2 regions of the Kandleria sp. genome follow, and region 2 is predicted to be linked to the other one. Evidence: riboswitches for the same ligand, from Rfam matches in the RefSeq annotation. Region 2 holds a riboswitch; the other holds the start of a gene.
What was found. A riboswitch is a leader RNA that binds a small molecule or an ion and turns the genes downstream of it on or off. The one in region 2 is predicted to bind ZMP and ZTP.

Region 1: it holds a riboswitch for ZMP and ZTP, as region 2 does, so the genes downstream of both, J6L95_RS06450 (phosphoribosylaminoimidazolecarboxamide formyltransferase) here and J6L95_RS02065 (formate--tetrahydrofolate ligase) in region 2, are expected to answer to the same signal.

The regions. Positions count from the first base shown of each region.
Region 1 covers NZ_JAGBIX010000061.1:15,038-31,608, reverse strand. The annotation lists gene J6L95_RS06490 (ATP-binding response regulator) at 1-1,111, opposite strand, end outside; gene J6L95_RS06485 (hybrid sensor histidine kinase/response regulator) at 1,207-2,550, opposite strand; gene J6L95_RS06480 (desulfoferrodoxin family protein) at 2,578-2,922, opposite strand; gene J6L95_RS06475 (helix-turn-helix domain-containing protein) at 3,001-3,225, opposite strand; gene J6L95_RS06470 (hypothetical protein) at 3,441-3,755, opposite strand; gene J6L95_RS06465 (ABC-F family ATP-binding cassette domain-containing protein) at 3,858-5,588, shown strand; gene J6L95_RS06460 (SNF2-related protein) at 5,620-8,808, opposite strand; gene J6L95_RS06455 (GGDEF domain-containing protein) at 8,851-9,960, opposite strand; cyclic di-GMP riboswitch class I at 10,011-10,086, opposite strand; gene J6L95_RS06450 (phosphoribosylaminoimidazolecarboxamide formyltransferase) at 10,155-11,333, opposite strand; ZMP/ZTP riboswitch at 11,378-11,456, opposite strand; gene J6L95_RS06445 (hypothetical protein) at 11,613-11,792, shown strand; gene J6L95_RS06440 (type II secretion system F family protein) at 11,815-12,648, shown strand; gene J6L95_RS06435 (hypothetical protein) at 12,648-12,944, shown strand; gene J6L95_RS06430 (DUF4860 domain-containing protein) at 12,960-13,424, shown strand; gene J6L95_RS06425 (hypothetical protein) at 13,421-13,813, shown strand; gene J6L95_RS06420 (hypothetical protein) at 13,810-14,310, shown strand; gene J6L95_RS10910 (hypothetical protein) at 14,310-14,624, shown strand; gene J6L95_RS06415 (type IV pilus twitching motility protein PilT) at 14,621-15,241, shown strand; gene mgtE (magnesium transporter) at 15,265-16,571, opposite strand, start outside.
Region 2 covers NZ_JAGBIX010000011.1:14,056-30,626, reverse strand. The annotation lists gene J6L95_RS02130 (M15 family metallopeptidase) at 1-1,107, shown strand, start outside; gene mnmM (tRNA 5-(aminomethyl)-2-thiouridylate-methyltransferase MnmM) at 1,147-1,665, shown strand; gene brxF (BREX-3 system P-loop-containing protein BrxF) at 1,692-2,111, opposite strand; gene J6L95_RS02115 (M42 family metallopeptidase) at 2,243-3,262, shown strand; gene J6L95_RS02110 (cold-shock protein) at 3,295-3,504, opposite strand; gene J6L95_RS02105 (aminopeptidase) at 3,822-5,039, shown strand; gene J6L95_RS02100 (peptide chain release factor 3) at 5,160-6,749, shown strand; gene J6L95_RS02095 (glycerate kinase family protein) at 6,804-7,883, shown strand; gene J6L95_RS02090 (RluA family pseudouridine synthase) at 7,873-8,715, shown strand; gene infC (translation initiation factor IF-3) at 8,887-9,444, shown strand; gene rpmI (50S ribosomal protein L35) at 9,460-9,648, shown strand; gene rplT (50S ribosomal protein L20) at 9,668-10,027, shown strand; gene J6L95_RS02070 (LytTR family transcriptional regulator DNA-binding domain-containing protein) at 10,160-10,840, shown strand; ZMP/ZTP riboswitch at 10,879-10,959, shown strand; gene J6L95_RS02065 (formate--tetrahydrofolate ligase) at 11,036-12,706, shown strand; gene purE (5-(carboxyamino)imidazole ribonucleotide mutase) at 12,716-13,201, shown strand; gene purC (phosphoribosylaminoimidazolesuccinocarboxamide synthase) at 13,217-13,927, shown strand; gene purM (phosphoribosylformylglycinamidine cyclo-ligase) at 13,940-14,965, shown strand; gene purN (phosphoribosylglycinamide formyltransferase) at 14,959-15,549, shown strand; gene J6L95_RS02040 (IMP cyclohydrolase) at 15,549-16,130, shown strand; gene purD (phosphoribosylamine--glycine ligase) at 16,140-16,571, shown strand, end outside.

The sequences.
Region 1 (16,571 bases), on a different contig from region 2:
TTGTCATAGCTTCTACTTGTCCATAGATTTCATTGATATCTACGACTTCATTATTCATAGTCATTTTGCCGCTCTGCAGCTTTTCTACATTAAGAATATCATTTAATAATGACAATAGATACTCACTTGCTTTTTTAATATAAGTATAGCGTTTATAGTCTTCTTCATTTTGAGTATCTTCTATCCCTTTTTCACTTAAGCCAATAACTGTCGTTAGCGGTGTTCGCATATCATGACTCATGCGCGCCATAAATTCCGCTTTGGCCGCATTGGCTTTTTCTTCATTTTTTAAGGCTGCTACAAGTGCTTTATTTAATCCTTCAATCTCTTCTCTTTGACGATATTCTAAGGTTACATCTTCAAATGAGCCTACCAGCCCAACTATCTTGCCATTATTATAAAGTGGAGCCTTGCTTGCAACGATGTCTCTTTCTTTTCCTTTAGCAATACATTTACCGTGAACACGATAGGTTCTTTCCCCATTGAGGACACGCATTTCATCTTGCATAAAGCAATCAGGTTCATTATGCCATCCCATATCTTCATCGGTCTTATGAAGAATTGATTTTAAACTAGGAAAACCATAGTAATCCAGAAAGGCTTTATTGGCTCCGACAAAGCGACGCTTGTTATCTTTCCAGAAGATACATGTCTGTGTTGTAGAAAGAATATCATTTAGTAGTGTGGCTAAATGATCATTTTGAGCGTTGGCTACATCAAAGCGAATCTTTTCTTTTGTAAGATCAATAACCTGACAGTAACATAACTGATGTGAATTAACACTACGAAAATATCCGTTAACAAGTAACCATACATCTTTTCCATTAGGATGGTGAAACGGAAAACGGAGTTTGATGCGATCTTCATTTTTCCGTTGACGACATTTCATAACAATCATCTCTTGATCTTTTACACTGATGAATCGATCCCTACGATTATTAAAATTTCTAATAAGTACCGGCATTTCTTTATAATCAATATCAAGATAATTGCACAGTCCTTCAGATAAGGCTATAAGTCTAAATTGATTGTCATTGACTTCCATTACACATAAAGGTGATGGCAAGTACTTAAAAAAATGTTTTTCCTGTTCACTTAAAATACTATTCATACAAAAATCCCCTTTATTCCTAGTTTTATTATATCATCATCAAATAACTAAAGGAGATTTATCAGAATATGACAAAAAAGATAGAATGAATCATTCTATCTTAGATAATTTGTTAAAGTTGTAAAAAGTTCCTGAGGATTGATTGGTTTGGTGATATGTGCATTCATGCCTGCATCACGTGTACGTTGACGATCCTCATCAAAAGCGTCAGCCGTCATAGCAATAATCGGAATAATATCCGACTCTGGGTGAGTTGACTGACGAATGATCTGAGTTGCTTCAATACCATCCATCAATGGCATACGAATATCCATTAAGATTGCATCATAAGTATGCGGCATCGCATGTGTAAATATCTCGACACCATCCTTGCCATTTACAGCCAAATCCATACTGATTCCTTGGCTTTCCAAAATCTGTTTTGCGACCTCAGCACTCATAGCGTTGTTTTCTACAAGAAGAATATGTTTTCCATTAAGAATGGAGTAATCAGTTGTAATCTTTTCCACCTGATCCTTATAACAATAAGGCCATCTAAAATTAATCACAAAGGTTGTTCCTCTATCTTCTTGTGATTCACAAGTTATCTTTCCATTCATGGCTTTAACTAAGGCATTAACAATCGTCATACCCATACCTTTTTCAGTGACAATATCATCAGGCATAATTTTCAATAGATTCTTTAATGCACCCTGTGACATGCCAATACCATCATCTGATAATGTAAATTGAATATCTACATATTCATCAGTCTGATTTAATCCTTCAATGACCAGATCAACATGTCCTTCACTTGGAGTATATTTACATGCATTATTAAGAAGATTGACTAATACCTGCTGTACTCTTACACTATCCACATTGACATAACGACAAACATCCACATTCTTATATTCAATATTAAAATGAATATTCTTCTTCTCAAAATGTGGGATGACCATATGAAATGATTCTTCAACACATTCCATGATAGTATGGGGCTTTTCATCGAGTGTCAACTGGCGATCTTTAAGTTTAGATAAAGCCAGAAGATCTTCAATCAATGTCATGAGATACTTTCCTGCACTATTGACATTATCCAAGGCATTCTTCATATCCTGCGGATTATAACGAGAAACCATATCCTGATCGCTAGCATTGATAATTGTATTCATTGGTGTACGCATATCTCTGCTCGCACGAGCGACAATGATGCTTCGTGAAAGACGATCTTCATCAAGCTTCACTTGAGTACGATGATTAATATAAATAGAAACAGACATTGAAAGGATCATGGCAATTAGAATGAAAAGCATGATGAATACAAGTTCTCCATCAGGATAAGTTCTTGTTCTTGTCAGAAGATAGAAAACGCCTAAGACGATTCCAATCAATACCAGATTAAGAACAATCTGAATCATTAAAATTTTTCTTACATTCTTGCCCTTGTTTTCACTCATTCCACATCACCTTACAATCTTAGGAATTTATGCCTTCCACAAACCATGAAGACTGCAGTATTCGTATGTCGCAACGACTTCGTCTCCATCTGCTAATTCAAATTCCGCAAAAGGTTTATCTCCTGGATTAAATTCCTTAATCAAAATATTTGATTTTGTTTCTACAGCTACAAATAAAATATAATGTTCTTCAGTCATAGGATGTTCCACACTTCCTACCTGAACACTCACATGTGTACCATCAACTTTTACATCTGGTACATGTTTTTCCTGTGCAGCATCTACAGTATTTGCCACTAATGCTTCTGCATCATTGATGGAGCCAGTAAATGAGGCAACAATACTGCCATCTGATAATCGATAAAATTTCATTGTATTATCCTCCTTATTTCATCTTGTTTAAATTTTAGCATACATGTAAAAGAAAACCAACTGATTTACTTTGTAGTCTTATTGAAATAATTCATCATTAAAAAAAGCTTTCAAAGAAACACCTAAACCCTCACAAATTTTCTGAATAAGCAAAATAGAAACATTTCTGTGACCATTTTCTAAAGAAGTAATGTAAGTTCTATCAACATGACTGATTCTAGCAAGTTCTTCCTGCGATAAATTCTTACTCTTTCTTAAAGAGCGAACGCGTTGCCCTAACAATAATCTTGAATCCTTTTGCATAATCATCACACTTTCTTGTCGACAATATGTCAACGGTTTTTACGTCACATACAAATTACAAGAGAAGCCACTCTTATTATTCTGGAGAGTGGCGCCCAGGAAGCTAGCTTTTCTTTACGGTTGACTCCGCAAAGCTACAGGTATACCTGGCTTCTATAATTATTGTAGCAATTATCATGATAAATAAAAAGAAAATCGCTAATCTTAAAAAAAAATTAGCGATTTCTATTATCAGCATATACTCTTATGACCTTAAAGACATAAACATGATTTTTAGTAGTAAGACTCAAATTCCCCTGATAATCCTTACGCAAGATACCCGGCGTTGTCTTAAAATGATGAGAAGGCCACGCAGTTTCCTTAAATACCGCAAACATACGTGTATAACGAGAAGAGCGACTCCATAGCAATTCTACCATACCTGCTCTTTTCTGATAATCATCTGTCTCAACAGCAATTCTTTTCCTGTTTGTTGGGGTGATGGACATCACAATGCCCTCAAATCTCATATATAATCTTTCTCTTCTCATACTCTTTTCCTCGAAAGCATTATATCATATTTTTTTGTATTTTAGATAGAGAGAACTCTTTTCAAAGTGTTCAATTTCATCTACAATGGAAACGGTGATTTTATGCTAATAAATATATCGGATTTATCATATAGAATAGGTGATCGTACACTGCTCGATCACATCAATCTCATTATTGAAGAAAAAGACAAAGTAGCCCTTGTCGGACTTAATGGTGCAGGAAAATCTACCTTGTTAAAGCTTATTGTCTCTCGCAATGAGAAAAGCATTACCTACGGTAAAGATCTAAGTATCTCCTATCTGCCACAAAACAGCAGTTTTGATGATGAACTTACAATCTTTAAACAAGCTAAACTGCTTGCACCTAAAAGCAAAGACTATGAGATTTCTTCAACATTAAACAAATTCAAATTAACTAATCATGAAGATAAGATCAAGATTCTATCTGGAGGACAAAAGAAACGTTTAGCCCTTTCTATCGCTCTTTTAAATGAATGTGATCTTTTAATTCTAGATGAACCTACCAATCATCTAGATACCACAATGATTGAATATCTTGAAAAATATTTAATCAAGAGAAACAAAGCCCTCCTCATGATTACACATGACCGTTATTTCCTTGAACGTATTACCAACAAAATCGTAGAAATAGATCGAGGTCATCTTTATGAATACAATGCCAACTATTCTGCTTTTATTGAAATGAAAGCCAAAAGAGAACAAGATGCGCTTAATCAGGAATATAAAAGAAAACAGTTCTTAAAAAAAGAATTAGAATGGGTACGTGCTGGTGTACAGGCGAGAACAACTAAAAGAAAAAGTCGACTTCAGCAGTTTGAAAAACTTTCTCAAATAGAAGATATCCAGAATGTTGAAAGTGTAAAGATGATCAATACATCTTCACGTCTAGGAAAAAAGACCATTACACTTGAAAATGTCTCAAAAGTCTATGATGGTACCCCATTATTCCATCCTTTCTCTTATCAATTCAAAAGATTTGATCGCATCGGTATTCTTGGAGAAAATGGTTCTGGTAAGACAACATTAATGAATATGATTGCTCAACTTGATCAAGACTATGAAGGAACTATTTCTATTGGTGAAACAATAAGATTTGGTTACTTCAAGCAAGGTGTGGAAGATATGAATCCAAGCATGCGTATCATTGATTATATCAAAGAGACTAGCGACTTCCTTGAAACAAGTGAAGGCACTTTAACTGCCAGTGCGATGTGTGAACGTTTCTTATTTGATAAGAGCATGCAGTTTACTCGCATCGAGCGTCTATCCGGTGGTGAAAAACGTCGTCTTTATCTATTAAAGGTCTTAATGGGTGCACCAAATGTTCTTCTTCTTGATGAACCTACCAACGATTTAGATATTGATACATTAAATATCCTAGAAGATTATCTTGAATCCTTTAAAGAAATCATCATTACAGTCTCACATGATCGCTATTTTCTTGATAAGATTGTCGATGGACTCCTTGTCTTTAAGGATCATTATGTCACATATGTCAACGGTGGCTATTCTTCTCAAATTGATATCACTTCAACTAAAGAAAAAAAGGAATCAAAAAAGGAAGCTTATCGTGAAACCAAGAAGCAGAACCAGAAGCGTCGCTTAACTTGGGCTGAAAAGAAAGAGCTTGAATCTATTGATGATGTTATTCTTGATCTAGAAAATGATATCAAGAAGATAGATGAAGAAATGCAGACAACAACTGAATTTGAAAAGCTAGATGAACTCTCTAGCTTAAGACAAGAAAAAGAACAGGAACTTGAAGAAAAAAATGAACGTTATCTTGAACTATTGGAAATAGAAGAAGGATAATGAAAACGACGTGATTATCTCACGTCGTTTTTTATTGGAATAAACTCATAATTTCTTCATTTGTCATATTAGTGATATGTCCTTCGTTTCCTTCAACGAAGGTATCAGCCAATTCTTTCTTCTTTTCTTGAATGACCTGAATCTTTTCTTCAATGGAATCAGACATAATGAGCTTATAGACAAACACTTTATTTTCCTGACCTATACGATGCGCACGATCGGTTGCCTGCATCTGAGCAGACATGTTCCACCATGGGTCAAAATGAATAACCCCTTCTGCTGCCGTAAGATTAAGACCAGTTCCACCGGCTTTTAAGGAAATCAAGAATACTGTGCTATCATCGTGCTGGAAAGCATCCACATATTCTTTTCGTTTATTTTTAAGAGTATTTCCAGTGATCATATGATATGAAATATGTCTTTTCTTCAACTCTGTTTCAATGAGTGTCAACACACTAGAAAATGAAGAGAAGATCAATAGTTTCTTATTGTTTTCATAGTAATTATCCACAATATCCATGCAGGCTTCCATCTTGGAAGACTGTTTCTTTATATTCTCAAACAGCATTCTTGGTTCACAGCAGATCTGTCTTAACTTTGTAAGTAAGGCTAAGATCTGAATACGATCATTTGTCCCTGAAAGACTGCGCAATTCTTCATTAGCCTGAGCTAAATGTGCAAGATAAAGTTTCTTTTCTTCTTTATTGAATTCAATATGAATAGACTTCTCTACTTTATCTGGAAGCTCTTTTAAGACGATAGCTTTCGTTCTTCTTAAAACAAAAGGAGAAATCATTTCTTTTAGTTCCTTGAGTTTCTCTTCATCATGATCTTTTACAATCGGTGATTCATACTGCTGACGGAAATAATGATAATTAAAGAGATAATCTTTTTCTAAGAAATCAAATATTGACCAAAGTTCAGCTAATGAATTTTCAATTGGTGTTCCTGTCAATGCGAACTTATGCGTACCATGAAGCAATTTAACAGACTTGGCATTCTTTGTATTCTGATTCTTAATATACTGTGCTTCATCTAAGATGATAAAATCAAATGTCATATCATCATAGCACTGTGCATCTCTTCGCATATAATCATAGGATGTCACTAAAGTCTGGTACTGTTTTGCTTCCTTGATAATAGCATGTCTTTCACTTGCATTCCCCATTACTGCCTTGACTTTACGCGTTGGTGCAAACTTCTGGAATTCATCAATCCAGTTCAATACCAATGAAGAAGGACATACCACAATGGAAAAACTATCAGACTGACTTTCTAATAAGGCAATCATCTGTAAAGTCTTTCCTAGCCCCATATCATCCGCTAAAATACCGCCAAACTGCAGTTCACACATGGTAGAAAGCCACTGGTAACCTTCTTTTTGATAATCTCTTAAGATATGATCATAAGGCTTCGCTATTTCATAATGTTTAGCCTTATAATCACTTAATCGTTCAATGATATGATGGAAACTTTCTGAACGATCAATCTTGATATGTTCCATATTATTCATGGATGCATTTAAGGCGAAAGCACGATTAAGATTCATATCTACATGACCATCCACAATTTCATTTGAAGATATGTGATACTGGTTCATGACGTTAGAAAGTTCTTCAAGTTCATCAGATTCAATATGAATCAATGAACCATCCTTTAATTTATGATACTTCTTCTTTTTAGAATAGCTCTTTAATATTGAAGCAATCTCATCTTTTGGGATATCTAATGAATCAAAATCAATATTTAATAATCCTTCAGATACACTTACCCCAATCTTGATCTCAAACTTACTTTTACGATTGATCTTCTTTAAATTCTCAGAAACATAAATATCCGCGTATTGTGCAAGAATTGGCAAGCCTTCACTTAAGAAATCAATCGACTTATCTCTATATGTATCATAGAAATAAGTGCCCTTGGCTTCATCAGGATCATATTTCTCCATAAATCGTGTAATCATATCCATATGAGGAGAACGTGGTTTTTCAGGATGATCTAACACATTGATTTCATCATCACCATAAACCCCCATAACCTGGAAATAGGCTTCTTCCTCTTCATTAATATCACCGTAGATCTTAATACGATCTTCTGTCTTGCTAAAGTCATCCAACAACAATCCTGTAATATCTACATAAGACTTGATAGGCTGAAGAACATACTGATAGAAGGCGCTCATTTCATCTTTAGGAACATAGAGCATTCTATTATTATCTCTTAAATGATTGATAAGCTTAAGGACCATTCCCCCTTGATCAAAGGTAAACTTGATCACATTATCAGAAAGAATAAATCCCATTGTCTTTCCTACATCCATGCCATTATCATTAGTAAATTTAACAATATAATCATATTCATCTTCACTTATTGATAATGCCGGTCTAAACTCAGAAGATACAATTCTTCCATTAAAATATTGAGAAGGCAATGATTCAATAAGCTTGATCAGATCTTCCATCTCATTATTCGCAATAGATGTTTTATCATATGTAGGAGTATGTGCTGTCCCCTTCAAGAAAGCATAGATTCTTTTTGAATATTCATCCAAGTCATCTACCTGATGACGCCATGAGAAATTCTTTCCATATTTCTTGAAAGTATGGTTTTCCATGTTCGTGATGAAATCATAATGATTCTGAATCAGATACATTGAATCTCTACCTACACGAAAACGGAAGGAATTAGCATAGCTGTTTTTTCTATAATCAATATGAATATGAACAGGTTCAACTTTTGTTTCAAAAGTTGACAGCATATCATCCCTGAATAGCTGTGTTAAATCAATAGCCGCTTTTTCACGACTGCGTCTTTGTTGCTCTTGAATAAACTGCTTATATTCTAAAGCACGCTGTCTTTCTTCTTCCTCTCTCTTCTTTTTCAGCTTGCCGTAATCTACTGAATAAGTAAAAGGAAATTCTCTTGGAGAAAGCTCCTGCACTGCTAATAATACTGCACCAATATGGGCGCAGGCTGTATATTCATCCGAGAAGATACAATCACATGATGTCCACGCTATCTTAGATTGTGGTGTAACTTCAATGCGTGGTGAATAAATCATGCCATTGGCACTCACCTGTCCAGTAATATAATACCCATTCTTATCTTGAGTAATATGTACCCTAATGACAGATCCATTTTCATAAAACTTATGTGCCAGCATTCTATTTCTCGCTCTAGAAATAACACGCTCAAATTCAGAATCATTGATAAATAACATAGCTTCACCTCTTTTAACATTCCTATATTATATCATATAATTCTATTCAACATTATAATATGAAGCAAAATAACTTCCTTTATTAGTATTCTTGACATGATAAAGATTCATATCCGCCTGCTTTAACATAGCTCTAAAATCATCTTCAGAAGATACAATCCCTCTTACTGCTCCAAGACTGCCGGTTGGTATATCATCAACACCGGGAACTCTAAACTGCTTTACACATTTAAAATAATGTTCTTTACTCGCAGTAATCTCCTCTTCACTTTGTTCAGTGACAATAAGCAGCTCATCACCACCAAAACGATAGCATCTCTCTTCACCAAAAATACCTACTAATATACGTCCATATTCCTTTACTACAAGGTCACCAATATCATGACCGTAGGTATCATTGTAAACTTTGAAATTATCAATATCACCGATGATCACAGTTATTTCTTTTCCAATATAGCCATTCATATCAAGTTTCAAGGCATATCTATTTTGAAGGTTCGTTAACGCATCCGTTCTAGAAATTCTTGAAAGCATTTCTTTTTGTTTTTGTGAATCAAAATCTTTTTTAATGTAGAAGTACATAAAATAAAAATGAATTGAAGAGACAATCCAAACCGTTACTAAAAATATTGCTAAAGAGACTTTACTATAATGAAGAAAATACTGGTCTATAAAATGAGATATCCAGAAAAACGACATTATTGATAAAGTACCAGAAAAAACTGGTGAAATAGTAAACACAAGGAGTGTCCACACCAATGAAGAATAAAATGATGAAAAATAATCACCCATTGGGAATAATAAAAACGTATAAAATACCCCATAGAAAAGCTGCATACATATAAATCCTGTAATCAAAATACGTGAAACAATCGTTGTGTATCTTGTTTCCTTATCACTCAATAAAAAGAAAAGTACATAAATAATTATAAATAAAAGCACTGCAGCATCTAATATACGTGCTTCCCATAGATGATATAAACGATTCTTGAATACAAGAAAAGTAAAAAGATGATAAATAATAAAACATAGATCAATTGACAATACAGGAATCATTGTCAACATATTCTTTTTTGCTAAACGATTATATATTTTTCTATCTTTCATAAATGTATATCGGCCTTTAATGGCCGTACGTAAAAAATTTAACATAATAACTCCTAAAAAAAAGCATTGTGCGGACACAATGCTACTGAAAGTATTTTTGCAGCTGGCAACCAGTTTAAAGGCCCTATAGCTTTGCGTCATGAATTTTCATTCATTTTGCCTATAAATTTGTTATCTATGGAATACTAACATACAAATTGCAAAAAGTAAATAAAAGACTACCGAAGCAGCCTTTTTTATTAATGATGGAATAATCTTAAATGAGTAAAGGCAAGAACCATATCATAGCGATCAGCAGTTTCGATAACATGATCATCTCTGATTGATCCTCCTGCTTCACCTACATACTTAACGCCACTCTTATGTGCTCTTTCAATATTGTCACCGAATGGGAAGAATGCGTCTGAGCCAAGTACAACATCAGTGTTGCCAGCTAACCATTCTTTCTTTTCTTCTCTTGTTAATGGTTCAGGTCTAACTTTGAATGTATTCTGCCATACATCATCACCTAATACATCTTCATAATCATCTGATAAATAGATATCAATTGCATTATCACGATCAGCACGTCTAATACCATCAACAAACTGTAAATCAAGAACTCTTGGATGCTGACGTAAATACCACTTATCAGCTTTATCTCCTGCTAATCTTGTACAGTGAATTCTAGACTGCTGTCCAGCACCGATACCGATAGCCTGACCGTTCTTTACATAACATACTGAGTTTGACTGAGTATACTTTAATGTAATCATTGATAAGATCAAATCATTCATGATATGATCTGGAATTTCTTTATTCTTGCTGACGATTTCATTAAATAATGCAGGTGTGATCTTAGCATCATTTCTACCCTGTTCAAAAGTAATACCGAATACCTGTTTTCTTTCAATTGGTTCAGGTTTATAATCTGGATCAATTTTTAATACGCAATAGTTACCACGTTTTTTCTTCTTAAGAATTTCTAAGGCTTCTTCTGTATAGCCTGGTGCAATGATACCATCACTGACTTCAATACGAATAAGATCTGCAGTTACTGCATCCACAACATCACTCATTGCACAGAAATCACCGTATGAGCTCATACGATCGCTTCCTCTTGCTTTAATGTAAGCATTAGCTAATGGTGTTAATTCTTCAGGTGATTTTTTAACAAAGTACATTTTTCTTTCAACTTCAGTCAAAGGTGTACCTAGTGCTACACCAGCTGGTGATACATGCTTAAAGCTTGCAGCACATGGAATATTGATTGCTTCTTTTAATTCCTTAACAAGCTGCCAGCTGTTTAAGGCATCCAATAAATTAATATAACCAGGTTTTCCATTTACAACTTCAATTGGAAGTTCCCCTGCTTCACAATAAACCTTTGCAGGTTTCTGATTAGGATTGCAGCCATACTTTAGTTCTAATTCTTTCATCTTTTTTCCTCCACATTAATCAAAAAGAGCCCACTCATCCAGGCATCTTTTGCCCAGACGGTCGGCTCTTTAAAATTATACTTCATGTGGTCTATTCCACTTCCGTCAGTCGTATAACTACTAATATACTACTGAAGTTTTTAAAAAAATGCAAGCAATTATTATCTTTGTTTTTTTTCTTCAATATAAAATCAAAGAAGTCACAAGATTGTGTTATAGAATGTCAAAATATAGTATAATATAGAAAACATAAGAGTTTATGGAAAGGATGTGTTTATTATGAAAAAGAATAAGCTCAGCAATATCGAGATTGCCGAGTTTACAAACCAGTTATCACTTACATTGCATGCGGGTATTTCTATCTTTGAAGGAATCTCCATCATGCGTGATGACATCAATGGAACCAATCACTTTATTCATTCTATCTATAAAGATATGGATAATTGGGAAATCTTTTAGTGAAGCATTACAGAATACGGAAATGTTTCCTGATTATACCATCAGCATGATTAATATTGGTGAAGAGACGGGTCGACTAGAAGAAATTCTTGCTCGTCTATCAAAACATTATCAAAGACTACATGAAAATAATGAAAACATTAATGCGGCATTGTCTTATCCAATGATCATGATTGCCATGATGGCCGTTGTTGTCATTGTCCTTATTACTCAGGTTCTTCCTATTTTCAATCATGTTTTCCAAAGTCTAGGAACCTCTATCAACGCTTTCTCATTATTTGTACTGACATTAGGAAAAACGTTAGCTCGCTATTCTTGGGTCTTCATCGTATTGCTGTTCCTTCTTGTAGGATACGTAGTCTATGTGAAGAACTCAGAAAAAGGGAAATTAAAACTCTATCGCTTCTTGACTCATTTCCCACCGACAAGAGATCTTCTTATGAAGATGGCTCTTTCTCACTTTACAAGTGGTCTAGCAATTGCCTTAAGTAGCGGTATGACAATTGAAGAATCTATTGATCTTTCAAAAGAACTTGTTAAAAATCATGAACTATTAAGTTTACGTATTAATAAAGCACAGGATATCATGAAAGAAAAAGATATTGTCTCAGCGTTAACTGAAACACGCATTCTTTCTGGTATGTATGCTCGTTTTATTAAGATTGGCTATAGAACAGGCGGAATGGAAACGATCTTTGATAACATTGCAACAAGATATGAGAATGAAACAAACGATCGTATCAGTCGCTTGATTGGTATCATCGAACCTTCATTGGTTGCCATTTTATCCATTATTACAGGAATCATTCTTTTAAGTGTCATGTTGCCACTTATCGGAATTATGAGTAGCCTTTAATGAAACTCTTAAAAAGACATCTTATTTCCATATTGATCTTTCTTACTGCTCTTCTCCTTATGTTAGCAGGTATACGGACGATGAACGTATCGACAAGAAAAGATCAATATAATAGCCTAGAAAAGGCTATCAATACTACCATTCTTGAATGCTATATACAGGAAGGTCACTATCCAGAAAACTTAAAGGAAATTGAAAATGAATATCATTTAACTTATGATCATTCACTCTTTAAGGTAACCTACAAGTTCATCAATGAAGATGACTATCCTGATGTACATATCACAATACTCTAGAAAGGAGGGCTTAGCATGCAAAGAAAATCGCACTCTATCGATATTGTCTTCGTACTTATACTATTCAGCGTATTCTCACTAAGCGCCCTTTCTATTGTCTATATTGGTGCTAATGTCTATGGCTCTTCAACTAAGACAACTGATAATATCAGAAACTTTGATTTGAGCATGAACTATGTTGTAGAGAAGGTAAAGATTCATAACAATGGATCAATTAATATCATCAAGAATAATGATAATGATATCTTAAAATACCAGCTTAACAACAAGAAAGACCATTATATGTTCTGTTATCAGGGTTTTCTTTGTGAATATAGCGCAGATCCCAATGAAGCATTTGATCCTCAAAAAGGAAAGCATGTGATTGAGATGGATAGAATGAGTTTATCTATGCATCGCTATCAGCTTAAAATCACCATGATCATCAAAGACCATAGTCGTGAATCCTTCATTAATCTTGTAAGGAGTGATTTAGAATGAGAATACATAATAAAAGCAGTCTTTTCCTCATGGAAATCATCTTTTCACTCTTATTCTTCTCTGTTGCCGGAAGTATCTGTGTACAGCTATTTATTAAAAGTCATATTATCAGCCAAGAAACAAAATATCTTTCTAATGCTAATATGATGGCTAATAATATAGCGGAAACATATCGTGCCCACACACTTACTGATCATTATCCTTATGATAAAGATAAGAATATTTACTTTGATAACAACTGGATTTTAACCAATAGCGATAATGCGGTCTTTGTTGCCCATCTTACTTTTTCAGACAATATGCTAAGAATTGAATTTATTCATGATGGTGACAGCATTCTAAGTCTTAAAGTAAGAGCCTATAATCAGAGGGTGGTGAATCGCTCATGAAAAAATATACAATGAATGTCGGGATTAGCTTCTTTCTGATTATATTCATCATATTATGTATAAGTACCTTCTCACTATTGTCAGCAGTCAGTGCTGTCAATACTAAAAAAGCAACTGAACTTTCAGTTACTCATCGTAGCTACTACTACACATTGACTAATAATGTACAAGATCGTCTAAAAGAAATTGATGATCAGCTTTATAGTTTCTATAAGAGCACTTCTTCTAAAAAGGACTATTTTAAAAAGCTTTCCTCTTTAAAGGGAGACTATGAAATTAACGACCATACCATTTCTTTTACGGATTCATATCGTGACTTAAAGATTTCTGTTAAACTGGAAGCCTTATATCCTGGCAATAAATTCTATAAGATCACAAAGTGGGCTATTGTTTCTACTAATACTCCTGATAATGCAGGTAAGATGAAAACACATTCTGATGACGATGATGACGGCAGTGAATCAGGTACAATTGAAATTTGGGGTGAGCAGAACTAATGGATTTAATTGAAATTTTAAAATATGCCAAAGCAAAGGATGCATCTGATATCTTCTTCATTGCCGGGCAGCCTATTACATTTAAAGTGTATAACGAGCTGATTCCACTAAATGATCAGAAACTGATGCCTGATGATACAGAAAGACTAATCAATACGATCTTCGAGATGTCTCACCGTGATAAAAAGAAATATCATGATATGGGTGATGATGATTTTTCATTCTCTGTCCCTGATGTTTCAAGATTTCGTGTGAGCACATACCGACAAAGAGGATCCATGGCAGCGGTAAATCTACGACACAGGCTTGTATGATTGATGCCATCAACAACAATTATGCAAAGCACATCATTACCTTGGAAGATCCGATTGAACATCTTCATTCACATAAAAAATCGATTGTGTCACAGCGTGAAATCACAATCGATAGCGCATCGTATATAAATGCACTCCGTGCCGCTTTAAGACAAGCGCCTGATGTTATATTACTTGGGGAAATGCGTGATTATGAAACAATCAAGACGGCCCTCATGGCCGCGGAGACCGGCCATACGGTTATCTCCACATTGCACACCATCGGTGCCGCAAAAACAATTGATCGTATCATTGATGTCTTTCCTGCCAACCAGCAGCGACAGATTGCTCTGCAGCTGTCACTGACCTTGGAAACAGTTATTTCTCAGCAGCTGATTCCAACAACTGACAATCGTCTTGTGCCTGTATTTGAAGTCATGAAAATCAATACAGCGATTCGCAATATGATTCGTGACAATAAGATTCATCAGATTGATGGTATCATCTCATCGAGTCCAGACTCTGAGATGATTTCAATGGATCAAAGTCTCTTGGCACTATACAAGCGTCAATTGATTACTAAAGAAACGGCTTTGATCTATGCATCCAATCCGGATATGCTTAGCAGAAAACTATAAAAGGAACACCGCTGTGTTCCTTTTTATTGTACCAATAATGGCAAGAATAATGTCGCTAGCCCAAGGAAGAATAAGAACCCTAGGCAGTCTGTTACAGTTGTTACAAAAACACCAGATGCTAATGCTGGGTCAATATGACACTTTCTTAATACCACTGGAACAAGGTAACCAGCAATGTTGGCTGCTACCATATTCAAAACCATCGCTAACGCTGCCACAAGACCGAACCATGGGTTATGAGCAAACCACCATGAGCCAAGTCCGACAAATATACCAATGGTAATTCCTGTAAGGAGTCCCACACCGACTTCCTTAAAGAAGATCTTTAAAGCATTATCTCTATCAATTTCTCCTAAAGAAAGACCACGAACAAGAATAGTCAATGACTGTGTTCCCGCATTGCCTCCCATTCCTGTTACGATGGACATGATGGATGCAAGAGAAACAACTTTCGCGATTGTTCCTGAGAATTTATCGACAACCGCTGCTGCCATAACCGCAGTCGCAAGATTGACAATAAGCCAAGGTACACGTGAAATATAGGATTCAATTAAAGTTGAATCTACACGTTCTTCACCTGACATACCTGCCATCAAGTTGATATCTTCGGTTGTTTCATCTTCAATAACGTCCATGATATCATCGATTTCAATGATACCAAGCATTCTGTTTTCATCATCTACAACAGGCATCATGATGAAGCTATACTTCATGAATGTTTTAGCAACATCTTCCTGATCTTCTAGATAATTGATTGTTTTCACATTTTCATTGGTAATATCTAGAATTGGTGTATCAAAAGATGATTCTACAATATCTCTTAATGAGACAACGCCCTTTAGAATTCCATCTTTGTCTACGACATATAAGTAATACTTAGGAAGATCTTCCAATGAGGCTGAATGAAGATAATTCAAAGTATCTAGAACAGTATTTTTAGCACGAATACTGATGTAATCAGTAGTCATCAGACCACCGGCAGTTTCTGGATCATATGTCAGAAGGTTTTCAATGGTCTGTTTATCGTCATGATCAAGGTTGGATAAAACCTGTGACTTTTCTTCTTCGTCTAATTCACCTACGATATCCGCAAGTTCATCATCACTCATCTCATCGAGGATTTCTCTTTGTCTATCTTTTAATAATGATGTAAGTAAAGTATACTGATCATCTTCATCATCCTCTTCTTCGATGATATCCGCAATCATATCATTAGGAAGCTTCGATAAGATCAGATCCGCATGATCAGGATGATCATGAATAATTTCAAGAATATCGGCCGGGTGTATACTATCAATCGCTTCTTCTATTTGTTCTTTATTACCTTTAC
Region 2 (16,571 bases):
TTTTCTCGTATGAGATTAATTGTAAAAGGATATTCATTCTCAGAACAGAATGAGATTCTAGAATTAACAAGTGATAAGATCAATACTATTCTTGAACAGGATAAAATGGATCATATTTCAACTTGGATTGAGAAATCAAAGAAAGTTAATTACTATGATGAATATGAAAAATATTATTCATATCATCAGAATATGAAATCAAAAGATGTTATCGCGACAGTGGATGAAATCTTTGATAACTATGTTAAAAAGATGCATGGTTACACTGATGATCAGCTATGGAAAATCTTAAAGAATGCAAGTATTGCTGACATGAAATATCTTTCTTCACATCATTATAGTTATAAGGATATGTCTCCTTATATGAAAGTGAAGGGATTTGTTTATCAGGATATGGATAAATATGTGGAACTTTATAATAAAGTAAAGAACTATAATTATGCGGTATTATATACTTCATATCCATTTATTGATTCTTCTAACAAGACTGATAAGCATTATAATATTAAGAATCCATCTTCATTGACATTGCTTGTTAAAAAGGGATTCTATTTCTCAAGCAGCTATAGACCAAAAGATCTTGTTAAGCCTGATGCAAAGTATCTTCCATCAAACAAGCGAAACAATGATAATCCTTATTTAAGAAAAGCTGCTTATGAGGCATTCAAGAAGATGTATAATGATGCTAAGAAGGAAAATCTTACTTTATTGCTTAACTCTTGTTATCGTGGATACAATGAACAGAAGGGAATCTATGAAGATATGCAGAAGAAGTATGGTGCACTTTATGCATCTACTAATGTGGCAATTCCTGGAAGTTCAGAACATCAGACTGGTTTAGGTATGGATATTACTTCTAAGAGTGTCGATGATGGGAAATCATTGGTATTTGGCAATACGCAAGAATATAAGTGGCTAAAGGCTAACTGTTATAAATATGGTTTTGTCATTAGATATCAGGGTGATAAGACAAAGATGACAGGTATTACAAATGAACCATGGCATATTCGCTACGTTGGTAAAGAGGTAGCTAAACAGATGACCGACAACAATTGGTGTCTAGAAGAATATGTACTTTATACTGGTAACTTGCCAGAAATCAAATAAGCATCTGAGATTCTCAGATGCTTTTTTAAGGAGATATTTATGTTAAGTATGGTTGAATATGTTCATGAACGCATGAGCACATATAAAAAAAGAGAAATCGGTGCAGATTTCACAATGGGAAAAGGCAATGATACGGTGTTTTTATCTGAACTGTGTGATCAGGTCTACAGCTTTGATATTCAGGATGAAGCCCTAGAGACTACTAGAAAGAAGCTTGTACATGATAATGTGAAGCTGATCAAAGATAGTCATGAACACCTTGATGATTATCTTTCTTCATTTGATATAGGTGTCTTTAATCTAGGATACCTGCCATCTTTCTCTCATGAAATTACAACAGTGCTCGCAAGTACCGAAGTTGCCTTAAAAAAAGCAATAGATGCCATGACGCAAGTATTATTTCTAGTTTGTTATATTGGACATGAAGAAGGGAAGAAGGAAGCCGCGTGGATTGATGAGTATGTTTCAGCACTAGATCATAAGCAATATAATGTTTCTACTTATAGAATGATGAATAAGCCTCTTTCTCCTTATGTAATAGAAATCCAGAAAAGATAAATACGACTGCTTAGGCAGTCGTATTTTTAGGAAACTAGGACATATTTAAAAGATCCATCTATTGGATAGCTGATTTCTTTATTATTGACGATATGAGTAAGCTGTCCATTTTCTATAAATCCATTCCAAGTAGAAACAACGACAACTTTCTTTGAAATTTCATCTAGAATATCTTTGAGATCTTCTTCGCTTCTGGCATAAAGCGCTGTTTTATTATCAATCAATAGGACATCAAAACGATAATTCTTTAAGAACTCGTCCATTGTATTCATTGTATCTTTAGTATTATTAGCGAATACTCTTGAAAAATCGACGATTGGGATACCAGTGTTTTTACTGTATTCGTGAATGATTTTTGATTTTCCGCTACCTGGTTTTCCAACGATCAATACGAGTTTAGAATCATTGTTTTGAATTTCACTTATGCTTTCGATTAATGTGTCCATGGGATCAATCCTCCTTATGTATTTCTTAAGTTACCTTTATTATACTAGAAAGCGTTTTCATAAAAAAGAATATTTGCTTTTTATTAAAAATAATATCTTTGTGCTATAATGGGCAACTAGGAGGCATGGAAATGAATGGTCAAATGATATTAGAGTTTGCCAAGACTATTCTAGAAATTCCTTCACCTACTGGCTATACACGTGATGTAATTGCTTTTATGGAGAAGAAGGTAAAGGAGCTTGGCTATAAGACATCTTTAACAAATAAAGGAAATCTTGAAATCTATGTAGAAGGGAAAAGTGAACATACTAAAGGATTATGTGCTCATGTGGATACTTTAGGATTGATGGTCCGCAGTATTCGAGATGATGGAACATTGAACTTTACTTTAGTAGGAAGTCCGCTTTCACCCACTTTAGATGGAGAATACTGTCTTATTAAGACAAGAGGAAATAAGACATACACAGGAACAATTCTTTCTGATAGCAGTTCTAAGCATGTCTATAAAGATTCAACTTCACTTGAAAGAACTGAGGAACATATGCATATAGTTCTTGATGAAAAGGTATCAAGTAAAAAAGAAGTGGAAGCTCTTGGCATTATGACAGGGGATTATATCTGCTTTGATCCTAAGACAACGATTACTGAAAATGGATTTATTAAATCTCGTTTCTTGGATGATAAGCTTTCAGTGGCAATCTTATATAATCTTCTAAAGGATTTTAAAGAAGAAGGTATTGTACCAAAGGATAATTGGATTATCACTATTTCTACTTATGAAGAAGTAGGACACGGTTCAAGCTATATTAATCCAGCTATCGAAGAGTTGATTGCGGTTGATATGGGATGTATTGGTAAAGATCTAAACTGCAGTGAATATGATGTATCCATCTGTGCAAAGGATTCAAGTGGTCCTTATGACTATGCACTAATAAGTGATTTTGTGGATATATGCAAAAAAGAAAATATCAATTTTGCGATTGATATTTATCCATATTATGGTTCAGATGTCAGTGCGGCACTTAGAGCAGGTGCGAACATCAGAGGTGGATTGATTGGTCCTGGTGTTGCCAACAGCCATGGTATGGAAAGAAGTCACATGGATGCAGTAATGAATACTTTCTCATTATTAAAACATTATATGGCATAAAAAAAGGCTTGCCTGGAAGGGCAGCCTCCTTTTTAGTTTTCTACAACAGTGACGTTTGAAGCCTGAGGTCCACGATCGCCTTCGACGATGTCGAATTCAACAGTCTGACCTTCTTCTAAAGTCTTGAATCCATCAATATTGATTGCGCTGTAATGTACGAAGATGTCTTTGTCATTACCTTCAGCTGTGATAAACCCATAACCTTTGTCAGCTTTAAACCACTTTACTTTACCTGTAGTCATTGCTATACTTCCTCCTCATAAACTTGCATAACGAGCCATACTTCATTCATATGTAAGCATTTAATATGCGAAATTGAATAAACGTATATTCTGTAAATGCTATCATTATTCTATCATAGTGAAACTTTAAAGGCAAATTTTTTGTTAATTTTAGACCATAAGTGAGATGAAATTGGCTATTTTTAGAGAAAGCATAAACATATATTCAAATTGACAAGTTATTGACTCTTCTTTGTTTAAAGTGTGACAAAATGAAGTGCAACTCAGTTGCATTTCCTCTTTTTTTTAGTACAATTGAATAAGAAAGAGGGGTTAATATGCTAAAGAAATATGCTCAGCTAATAGTTAGACAAGGTGTCAATCTTCAGAAAGGTCAAGATCTAGTGATCTCAGCTGATGTAGAGTGCGCACCTTTAGTAAAAGAAATCGCCAAGGAAGCCTACAAGGCAGGCGCAAGAGATGTTATTCCTGATTACAGTGATGAAACATTAACAAGATTAAGATATGAAAATAATGAAGTAGATTATTTTAAAGAAGTACCAGATTATATTAAACATCTTCGCAATGACTACGCATTAAAGCATGCAGCCATTGTGACTATTACTTCTGCTAATCCAGAACTTTTAAAAGGCATTGATCCTCAGAAAGTCATGGCAAGAAGTGTAGCCATGCATACGGAGTGCAATGTATTTTATGATCACTTAGATCGTATGATTGATCGCTGGTGCATTGTTGGAGCACCATCATTAAAATGGGCCAATAAGGTATTCCCTGATATGAGTGATGAAGAAGCGATGGAAGCATTATGGAATGCGATTTATCATGTCACTTATGTTGATACAGAAGATCCAATTGCAACATGGGATAAACACCGTCAGTCATTTGAAGAACGTGTAAAGATCTTAAATGAAATGAAAATCAAGACTTTACATTATACTAATGACTTAGGGACAGATCTTTATGTTTCAATGAATAAAGGTTACCTGTTTGCTGGAGGAGGAAGCTATACCACTGATGGTGTCTATTCTTTCCCAAATATGCCAACAGAAGAAATCTTTAGTTCTCCAGATTATCTTAAGACTGAAGGCATTGTCTACGCTTCAATGCCACTTAACTACAATGGCTCATTAGTAGAAGATTTCTATATTCGCTTTAAAGATGGACGTGCAGTAGAGTATGATGCAAAATCAGGAAGAGATACATTAGCTTCAATCATTGAAAGTGACGAAGGCGCTCATTACTTAGGTGAAGTTGCCCTTGTGCCATATGATTCACCAATTAGAGAAACTGGCATTTTATTCTATAATACATTATTTGATGAAAATGCTGCTTGCCATTTAGCACTTGGTAAAGGTTTTCCTGAATGTATTGAAGGTGGCTATGATATGAACTTTGATCAATTAAAAGAAAAAGGTGTCAACAACTCATTAACACATGTTGATTTCATGATCGGTACAAAAGATCTTTCTATCACAGCTATTACTGAAGATGGAGAAGAAAAGCCAATCTTTATTAATGGATGCTTCGCGTTCTAGATGCAGCAAGTGCTGCATCTTTTCTTTTTTATGATTCTTTGATAGTTTTTTGTGATTTTCCTTTGACAAATAACTAGTCTTGAAATATCATGTTTAAGCATGAGTTAAGGGAGGATGAATATGTCAGCATTTACAGATAAAGTAAGCAAAAGAAGAACATTCGCAATAATTTCCCATCCGGATGCCGGTAAAACCACACTTACTGAAAAGTTCCTTTTATATGGAGGAGCCATTCAGGAAGCCGGAATGGTAAAGGGAAAACAAAATATGAGACATGCAGTATCTGACTGGATGGAAATTGAAAAACAGCGTGGTATCTCTGTTACAAGTTCAGTTTTACAGTTCAATTACGATGGCTACTGCATCAACATTTTGGATACACCGGGACATCAGGATTTCTCGGAAGATACTTATCGTACACTTATGGCTGCTGATAGTGCAGTCATGGTCATTGATGGATCAAAGGGTGTCGAAGACCAGACAAGAAAATTATTTAAGGTTTGTGCAATGCGACATATTCCAATCTTTACATTTATTAACAAGATGGATAGGGAAGCCAAGGATCCATATGAATTATTAGAAGAAATTGAACAGGAATTAGGTGTAGAAACATATCCTATCAACTGGCCAATTGGCTGTGGTAAAGAATTCAAGGGTGTCTATGAACGTGAAAAAAGAGAAGTCATTCGTTTTGAATCCATTGCCGGAGGAAGAAAAGAAGTAAAGGAAGTTGTTACTTCTGTTGATGATCCTGAATTAAAAGAAGCAATCGGTGAAGATTACTTCCAGATTCTTCAGGATGACGTAGAACTTCTAGATGGTGCTGGTGCTGACTTTGATTTAGATAAAGTTCATCATGGACAATTATCACCAGTATGCTTTGGTTCCGCTTTAACTAACTTTGGGGTAGAACCATTCCTTGAACATTTCTTGAATTTTTCTGAAGCACCTGCACCTCGTAAGAGTGATATTGGAGAAATTGATCCAATGTCAGAAGAATTCAGTGCCTTTGTGTTTAAGATTCAGGCAAACATGAATTCTCGTCATAGAGATAGAATGGCCTTCATGAGAATCACTTCAGGTACTTTTACAAAAGGTATGGAAGTTTATCATATGCAAGGTAAAAAGAAGATTAAGCTTAATCAGTCTAAGAGCTTGATGGCTGATGAACGTGAAGAAATCCAGGAAGCTTACTCTGGAGATATCATCGGGGTCTTTGATCCAGGAATCTTCTCTATTGGTGATACAATTCTAACTGGTAAAAAGAAATTCCAGTTTGAAGGTATTCCAACATTCGCACCAGAACACTTCGCCCGTATCAGAAACACTGATACGATGAAACGTAAACAGTTCGTAAAAGGTATCACTCAGATTGCTCAGGAAGGAGCTATTCAGATCTTTACTGAACTTGGTGGCGGTATGGAAGAAATTATCGTCGGTGTTGTTGGTGTTCTTCAGTTTGAAGTATTAGCCTACAGACTTAAGAATGAATATAATGTAGAAATCGTCAATACACCATTGCCATATCAGTTTATCAGATGGATTGATAATACAGATATTGATGTGAAGACATTGAACCTTTCATCTGATACAAAATATGTACAGGATTTAAAAGGAAAGACATTATTGTTATTCTCTAATACTTGGGGAATTAATTGGGCTACAGATCGTAATCCAGGTCTTGAGCTTTCTGAATTCTCACAGAACTAAACACAGGCTATGCCTGTGTTTTTATGATATACTCTTTTAAAGGAGGCAAGGATAATGAAAATTGTGGCAGCATTTGATTCGTTTAAAGAAAGCATGAGTGCCTATGAAGCAGGGGTGGCCGTTCAAAGAGCGACTGATCATGAAGTGATTATTAAGCCGATGGCTGATGGCGGAGAAGGAACACTTGAGGCTATCAAGTCATTCTTGAAAGGGGATATTCATAACCTAGAGGTTCATGGCCCTTTTAATAAAACAAAAGCATCGCTTCTTATTGCAGATAAGATTGCGATTATTGAATGTGCCCAGGCCTGTGGACTTGATCTTGTTGCTGAGGATAAGAGAAATGGCAGCAAGACAACGACCAGAGGGATAGGTGATATGGTGCGCTATGCATATGATCATGGAGCAAGAGAGTTTATTATTACCTTGGGTGGATCTTCTACCAATGATGGAGGAGCAGGTTTTCTTTCTTCATTGGGTGTGGAGTTCTATAATAAAGACGGACAATTTATTCCTACTGGAGAAACATTGTCGTCGATTGAAGATATCCGTGTACCACAATTTAAATACATGTCCTTCAAGGGCATCTGTGATGTTAATAATCCCTTACTTGGAAAACAAGGTGCAACAATGGTCTTTGGTGCACAAAAGGGTGTAAAGGATCTAGAGCTTCAAGAAAAAGCGATGACACATTATGCCAATAAAAGTGCTGAAGTTCTCCATAAGGATGAACGCAATTATCCTGGTGCAGGTGCCGCTGGCGGATTAGGATTTGCGATTGTGGCCTATTTAAATGGAGAACTGGTAGGTGGATTTGATGAGGTGGCAAGATTATCTCATCTAGAAGAAGCAATCAAGGAAGCTGATCTTGTATTCACCGGAGAAGGCAGCATGGATCATCAGACACTGATGGGAAAGACCCCTCAGGGTGTATTGGAGCTAGCTAAAAAGTATAATAAGAAAGTCGTAGGGTTTGCTGGTAAAGTAGAAGATAAAGAGGCTTTACTAGAAGCTGGCTTTTATGATATAAGATGTATCAATCACGAAGAAGCACCGCTTCATGAATTATTAAAGAAAGGTGCAAGCAATCTAGAACAGGAAGTAAGAGAGTATCTTAAGCATTATGAAATATAAAGTTACACAGGAAACAGAATTGTTAAATTTTCTTTTAGAAGCAACATCAAAGAAAAGAAATGATTTAAAGAAAGCATTAAAGTTTAATCAGGTACTTGTCAATGGGAAGAGCGAAAGCTATCATGCTTTTCTTCTACATGCTGGTGATGAAGTAGAACTAGGAAAAAAATCAAGACAGGATCTTCCTTTCCCTATTCTTTATGAAGATAAAGAGATTATTGTGATCAATAAGCCAAGTGGCTTGGTTTCTGAACAGACCATGCATAATAAAAGTGAGACTGCTTTTATGATTGTTAATGGCTACTTGAAGAAAAAGAAAGAAAAAGCGTATCTTGTTCATCGTTTAGATCAGGATACATCAGGTGTTATGATGTTTGTGAAAAACAAGAAGCTCTATGAAGAGCTTACTCATAACTGGAATGATTATGTATTAGAAAGAAGTTATCAGGCGATTGTAGAAGGGACTATCAAGAAAGATGGTCGTATTGAGAATTATCTTTCTGAAAACAAGATGCAAAAAGTCTATGTTTCTAATAAGAAAGGGAAGAAGGCTATCACAAATTATCATGTCTTAAAGAATGTCAAAGGCTATACTTTGCTTGATGTCTTTATTGAAACAGGAAGAAAGAATCAGATTCGTGTTCATATGTCCTCATTAGGACATCCAATTGCTGGAGATCGAAAATATGGCGCACAGACGAATCCGATTAGAAGACTTGCGCTTCATGCGAATATCTTTGCATTTGAACATCCGTTTACGCATAAGACAATGACATTTAAGACAGAGATGCCAGAGACTTTTTATAAAGTGACAGGAAAATTAAAAAAATAGTTGACAGTCTTAAAAGAATTGATTATTATGTACAAGTAAATAAAAAGTGGAAAGAAGAAGTACCTGCTTCTCGCCCGATTGACTCAGTCGGTGGGCAAATGTCACAAAGATTATTCTTTAAGGACAAGTGGGTGCGCATGCGCTCACTTTTTATTTGAAAAAAAGCAATAAATGGAGGTGGCTTTTATCAGAAGGTATGACAGAACAAAACCAAAGAAAAATGAAGATTTGGTTAATGAAAGAATCCGATTTAAGGAAGTGCTTGTGATTGACAGCACAGGGGAACAGCTTGGAACAATGAGCTCAAGAGATGCTCAGCAGAAAGCATACGATGCAGAACTTGATTTAGTATGCGTTGCACCTAAAGCAAAACCACCAGTATGCAGAATCATGGATTATGGAAAATATCGTTTCGAACAGCAGAAGAAAGCTAGAGAAATGAGAAAGAACTCTAAACAGGTATCTGTAAAAGAAACACAGTTATCACCTACGATCGATGTTCATGATAAGAACGTTAAATTAAAACGTACTTTGAAATGGCTTGAAGCAGGTGATAAAGTCAAGATTGCGGTCAGATTTAGAGGTAGACAGATGGCACACATCGACATCGGACAGAAAATACTTGATGATTTTGTGGCAGAATGTGAAGAGTTCTGTACAATTGAAAAGCCAGCAAAAATGGAGGGGCGAACATTGACTGCGGTGCTCGCACCTAAGAAAAGCAAATAGTAGGAGGATATAATTATGCCAAAAATGAAAACTCATAGCGGTCTTAAAAAACGTTTAAAGAAGACTGGAAGCGGAAAATTAAAGAGAAGCCATGCTTACGTTTCACACTTAGCTGCTAACAAGACTCATAAACAGAAAAAACACTTAGCAAAATCTGGTACAGTACATCCATCAGATTACAAGAGAATCAAATCTAGAATCTAAGAAGTAGGAGGAAACAGGAATGGCAAGAGTTAAAGGAAACTATACAACTAGACGTAGAAGAAAGAAAACCATTAAATTAGCTAAAGGTTACTTTGGAGCTAAACATAAATTATATAAGACTGCTCATGAGCAGGTTATGCATTCAATGAAGTATGCATACAGAGATAGAAGAACTCTTAAGAGAGAAATGAGAAAATTATGGATTGCACGTATCAACGCTGCAGCTAGAATGAACGAAATCTCTTACTCTCAGTTAATGCACGGTTTAAAATTAGCTAACATCGAAATCAACAGAAAAATGTTATCAGAAATCGCAATCTGTGATCCTGAAACATTCACTACATTAGTTAATACTGCTAAAGAAGCTTTAGCAAAATAATTATTGAATAGAGGCTGTAATGAAATGATATTTCATTACAGCTTTTTTTTGCTACTATTTGGTGTACAGAAATGTTTTGCCTAGTATTTCATTTAATTCAAAAAGATATTAAAATGATATTAGGTGGTTGGAATGAGTGAAAAGGTGTTTTGTTATATAAAAGATAATTTACTGCATGATAAGCTGATGAGAATTTATCAGAATGTCAATTTTATCCTTTGTTCAAGCAAAGAAAGACTATTAAATTTCTGCAGACGCAATGAAAGCAGTATTGTTCTAGTAGAAGATGAACTTGATTTATTAAGTCGAGTAAAATATTATTCAAATATTTATGCTATATATTTTACACAAAATAATGATCATTATCTGGAAGCTATCAAATTAAGAGCAGATGATGTTATCCATGATTACAGTGAAGAAAGTCTAGAGGCCATAAGACTGCGCTTTTACTATTGTCGTCCCTTTAATCGCACGGTAGTGGATATTAATGTTGATGGGAATCCTTTAATCTTTAGTACACAGGAAATTTATGTGGTAGAGATGAGAAATCGCAAGGTGACTTTGTATACTTATTATGGAACCTATTCTTTGGGGCTTCATGCGTTTAGAAAAGATAAGAAATTTTTGTATAATCACCATTTTAGACAGGTGAGAAAAGGGATTTATGTGAACCTTATGCAAATCAGAAGTTTTAAAAATAATGTTGTATTGATGGGGAATAATTCATCCTATCATTTAACGAGAACTTACAAGCGTGATTTTGAAAGGGATTACGAAGAAGTGAGGGCAGGACTGATGGTAAAAAATAGATAAAAGTGTGTTGTCAACTGTAGAAATTAATGCTATTATTTACTCAGTTATACGACTGACGGAAAGTGGAAAGAACCACATGGAAGTATAATGTTAAGGAGTCGACCGTCTGGGCTAGCACCTGGATGAGTAGGCTCTTTTTTTGGTTTTAGGAGCTCTCATCGGGATGTGATAGAATAGTGACAGGGAGGATTAGTCATGTTAACTGATGTAGAAATTGCGCAGCAGACAAAAATGGAACCAATTGCTGAAGTAGCAGCAAAACTAGGTCTAAGCGATGATGATCTAGAACTTTATGGAAAATATAAAGCAAAGGTTTCGCTTGATACGCTCAAGAAGGTAGAAAACAATGAAAATGGAAAGCTTGTTCTGGTAACAGCAATCAACCCAACACCAGCTGGTGAAGGGAAGACAACAACAATGATTGGGTTATCTCAGGCACTTAACTTAATGGGAAAGAAATCCGTTGTAGCTATGCGTGAACCAAGTCTTGGTCCATGTTTTGGAATCAAGGGTGGTGCAGCTGGTGGAGGATATGCACAGGTTGTACCAATGGAAGATATCAACCTTCATTTCACTGGTGATATTCATGCTATTACAACTGCTAATAATCTTATTGCCGCAATGCTAGATAACTCTATTCAGCAGGGCAATCCATTAGATATCGATGTAAGACGTATTGTATGGAAAAGATGCGTCGATTTAAATGATCGTGCCTTAAGAAAAATTGTCATCGGTATGGGTGGCAAAATGAATGGTGTACCAAGAGAAGATGGTTTTGATATCTCGGTAGCGAGTGAAGTCATGGCTATTCTTTGTTTAGCGACTTCTCTTGAAGATCTAAAAGAAAGAGCAGGACGTATGATTGTTGCTTACAGCAGAAGTGGTAATCCAGTTACAGTGAATGATATTCATGCAACAGGGGCTGTCGCTCTATTATTAAAAGATGCCATTAAGCCAAATCTTGTTCAGACACTTGATCATACTCCAGTATTTGTACATGGTGGTCCATTTGCGAATATCGCTCATGGATGTAACTCTGTCATGGCAACTAGACTTGCTATGAAACTTGGTGATTATGCCATTACTGAAGCTGGTTTCGGTGCTGATCTTGGCGCTGAAAAGTTCCTTGACATTAAATGCCGTCAGGCCGGACTTAAACCTGATGCCGTTGTAATCGTAGCCACAATTCGTGCCTTAAAGATGCATGGCGGTGTAGATAAAAAAGATCTTTCAGAAGAAAATCTTGAAGCATTAAAGAACGGTATTGAAAATTTAAGAAAACATATTGAAAATATTAATAAGTATGGATTACCTTCAGTAGTAGCTATTAATGCATTCCCAACAGATACACAAGCTGAATTAGAGCTATTAAAAGAAATCTGTGAAAAAGATGGCGCTAAAGTCGCAATCTCAGAAGTATGGGCTAAAGGTGGAGAAGGTGGTCTTGAATTAGCTGAGACATTATTAGATGTACTTGAAAATGAAGAATCACATTACCATCCAATTTATGATCTAGATCTTTCTATTGAAGAAAAGATCAAGACAATTGCAAGTGAAATCTACGGGGCTAAAGATGTTGCTTTTACTAAGAAAGCAAAGACAGCTTTAAGAACATTAACTAAACAGGGATTGGATCATTTGCCAATCTGTATTGCTAAGACACAGTACTCATTATCAGATGATGCATCTCTACTTGGAAGACCTGAAGGATTCACAGTTACAATCAATGACCTTATTCCAAATACAGGTGCTGGATTTATCGTCGCAATCTCAGGTTCAATCATGAGAATGCCAGGTCTGCCAAAAGATCCAGCTGCTAATCACATGGATATAAATGAAGATGGCACAATTGTAGGATTGTTCTAGGAGGATACAATGAAAGTTGCAATTATTATGGGTTCTGCCTCAGATGCAGATAAGATGGAAGCTTGCATTCACATCTTAAAAGACTTTGGTGCAGAAGTTACAGTAAGAGCTTTATCCGCACATCGTGCGCATAAGGCATTAGAAGAATGTGTAAACGAATGTAATGAAAACGGGACAGATGTAATTATCACTGCAGCAGGTATGGCTGCTGCATTACCTGGCGTAGTCGCATCTATGACTGTATTGCCAGTCATCGGTGTGCCACTAAAAGCGGTAGCTTTTGATGGCTTGGATGCGTTAATGAGCATCGTTCAGATGCCAAGTGGCGTACCAGTTGCGACAGTTGCAATTAATGGGGGAAAGAATGCTGCATATCTTGCATTGCAGATCATGGGTATTAAATATCCAGAATTAAGCGAGAAGCTAAAAGCATTCAGAAAAGAACAGGAAGACGCATGTCTTAAGACAGATCAGGATATTAGAGAAAGATATTAAGGAGAGAATAGGACAATGGAATTAGGCAAATTATTGTACGATGGAAAGGCTAAACAAATTTACGAAACTGAAAATGAAAATGAAATTATCATGCATTACAAAGATGATGCTACTGCTGGTAATGGTGTAAAACATGATCAGTTTGCTGGAAAGGGTATCTTGAACCATACAATTTCAGGTATTATCTTCGATATGCTTGAAGAAGCTGGAATCAAGACTCATCTTATCAAGAAATTATCTGATACAGATGATTTAGTAAAGAAAGTAGAAATCTTCCCATTGGAAGTGATTGTCAGAAATATTACAACAGGTTCATTCTGTCGTCGTACTGGATGTCAGGAAGGGCTTGTATTAGAAGAACCAATCTTCGAAATCAGCTATAAGAATGATGAATACGGTGATCCTTTAATTAATGAAGATCATGCAGTAGCGATGTCATTATGTACTAGAGAAGAATATGCTAAAATTAAAGCTTCTACATTAAAGATTAATGAATTATTAAAAGAATTCTTCTTGTCTTTAAATTTAAAGCTTGTAGATTTCAAGATTGAATTTGGTAAGACTGCTGATGGCGAAATTCTATTGGCTGATGAAATCTCACCAGACTCATGCCGTTTATGGGATGTTAACACTAATAAGAAATACGACAAAGATGTATTTAGACAGGATATTGGTGATTTAATTGAAACATATAAGGCTGTCTTAGCAAGAATGGAAAATAAATAGAAGGAGAACTCTATGGACTACAAGAAAGCAGGCGTGGATATCGAAGCAGGATATCGTTCAGTTGAATTAATGAAAGGTTATGTTAAAGAAACTATGAGACCAGAAGTTTTAGGGGGACTTGGTGGTTTCGCAGGTGCCTTTGACCTTTCTAAAATTAAGGAATATGACGAACCTGTATTGCTGTCAGGAACAGATGGCTGTGGTACAAAAGTCAAATTGGCCATGATTATGGATAAACACGATACAATCGGTATTGATGCTGTCGCAATGTGCGTAAATGATATAGCATGTTCGGGGGGAGAACCATTATTTTTCTTAGACTACATTGCATGTGGAAAGAACTATCCAGAAAAGATTGCAACTATCGTTAAAGGTGTTGCAGAAGGGTGCAAACAGAGTGAAGCAGCTTTAATCGGGGGAGAAACTGCTGAACATCCAGGTTTGATGCCTGAAGAAGATTATGACTTAGCTGGATTTGCAGTAGGTGTCGTTGAGAAGAAAGAAATCATTGATGGAAAGACAATGAAAGATGGAGATATCCTTGTTGGTATCGCTTCTAGCGGCGTACATTCAAATGGTTTTTCTCTTGTAAGAAAAGTCTTTGACATGACTGAAGAATCATTAAACACATATTATGATGAGTTGGGTAAAACACTTGGGGAAGCGTTAATTGAACCAACTAGAATCTATGTTAAGGCACTTAAGAATGTAAAAAATGCTGGCGTAAAAGTAAAAGGATGCTCACATATCACTGGTGGAGGATTCTATGAAAACGTACCAAGAATGTTGCCAGAAGGTATTCATGCTACTATCAAGAAAGATAGTTATCCTGTTTTGCCAATCTTTGATTTGATTGCTAAAAATGGTCATGTAGAAGAAAAGATGATGTATAACACATTCAACATGGGGTTAGGAATGGTTATTGCATTAGATCCTAGTGATGTAGATACAGCTATGAAGGCTATCAAAGAAGCAGGAGAAGAATGCTATATTGTAGGTTCATTATCAAACGGTGAAAAGGGAGTTACACTATGCTAAATATTGCAGTTTGTATTTCAGGAGGAGGTACGGATCTGCAGTCAGTCATCGATGCATGTGAAGCAGGCTCAATCAATGGGGAGATTAAGCTTGTTATTTCCAATAGAAAAAAGGCTTATGGTCTAGAGAGAGCAAGAAAACATAATATTAAGGCAGAAGTGATCAGAGATGAAGATGAAATTCTCGCTCGTTTTGAGGAAGAGAAGATTGATCTTATTGTCCTTGCTGGATATCTTGCAATTGTAGGGGAGAAAACAATTGCTAAGTATGAAAATAAGATCATCAATATTCATCCTTCCTTGATTCCTGCCTTCTGTGGACCAGGCTATTATGGAATGCATGTCCATGAAGCTGTCTATAAGCGTGGTGTCAGATATTCTGGATGTACGGTTCATTTCGTCAGCAATGAAGTTGATGGTGGACCAATCATCCTACAGAAAGCTGTAGATATCAGCGATGTAAAATCTCCTGAAGAAATCCAGGAACGAGTATTAAGGGAAGAACATATATTATTGCCAGAAGCAGTAAGATTATTCTGCAATGGTCAATTACAGGTCATAAATGAAAGAGTGGAGATCAAATAATGAAAAGAGCATTAATGTCAGTAACTGATAAAACGGGAATTGTAGAATTCGCAAAAGGTCTTGAAAAAGAAGGTTTTGAAATTGTTTCTACAGGAGGAACATTCAAAGCGTTAGTTGAAGGTGGCGTAAAGGCTATCTCAATAGAAGATGTAACAGGTTTTCCTGAAATCTTAGATGGTAGAGTAAAGACTCTTCATCCAAAAGTACATGGTGGACTTCTTTATAGAAGAGATGATCCTAAACATGTAGAAACAATCAAAGAAATGAATATTACACCAATCGATTTGGTTTGCTGTAACTTATATGCTTTCGATAAAGCATTAGAAAAAGGTGCAGATTTACCAGAAATGGTTGAAAATATTGATATCGGTGGTCCTTCAATGATCAGAAGTGCTGCTAAGAACTTCAAGGATGTATTCATTGTCAGTGATCCAGCTGATTATTCAGATGTATTGGATGCTATCCATAATAATACAGCTGACTTAAAATTCCGTATGAATCTTGCTTATAAGGCATATTCAAAAACAGCTGCCTACGATACAATGATCTCTCATTATTTTGAAGAACAGCTTAAAAAATAGGAGGCACACATGAACGTATTGGTAATTGGAAGCGGTGGGCGTGAACACGCCATCGCTTATGCACTTGCAAAAAGTGAACATGTCGATAAGCTTTTTGCATTACCAGGAAATCCTGGGATTGCAGAAATTGGGACATGTATTCCTGGAAGCGTAGAGGATCTTGAGGGGATTCTTAAGGTCGTAGAAGACTACAATATCGAATTAACAGTAATTGGTCCTGAAGTACCATTATGCTTAGGATTAGCTGATTTATTAGAAGATCATGGACATAAGGTATTTGGCCCAAGAAAAGCTGCTGCTAATCTTGAAGGATCAAAAGCATTCTCTAAGAAATTTATGGAAAAGCATCATATTCCTACAGCTAAGTATGTAGAAGTAACTGAATTAGATGCTGCTTATAAGGCATTAAATGATTTTAGTTATCCTGTAGTCATCAAGGCT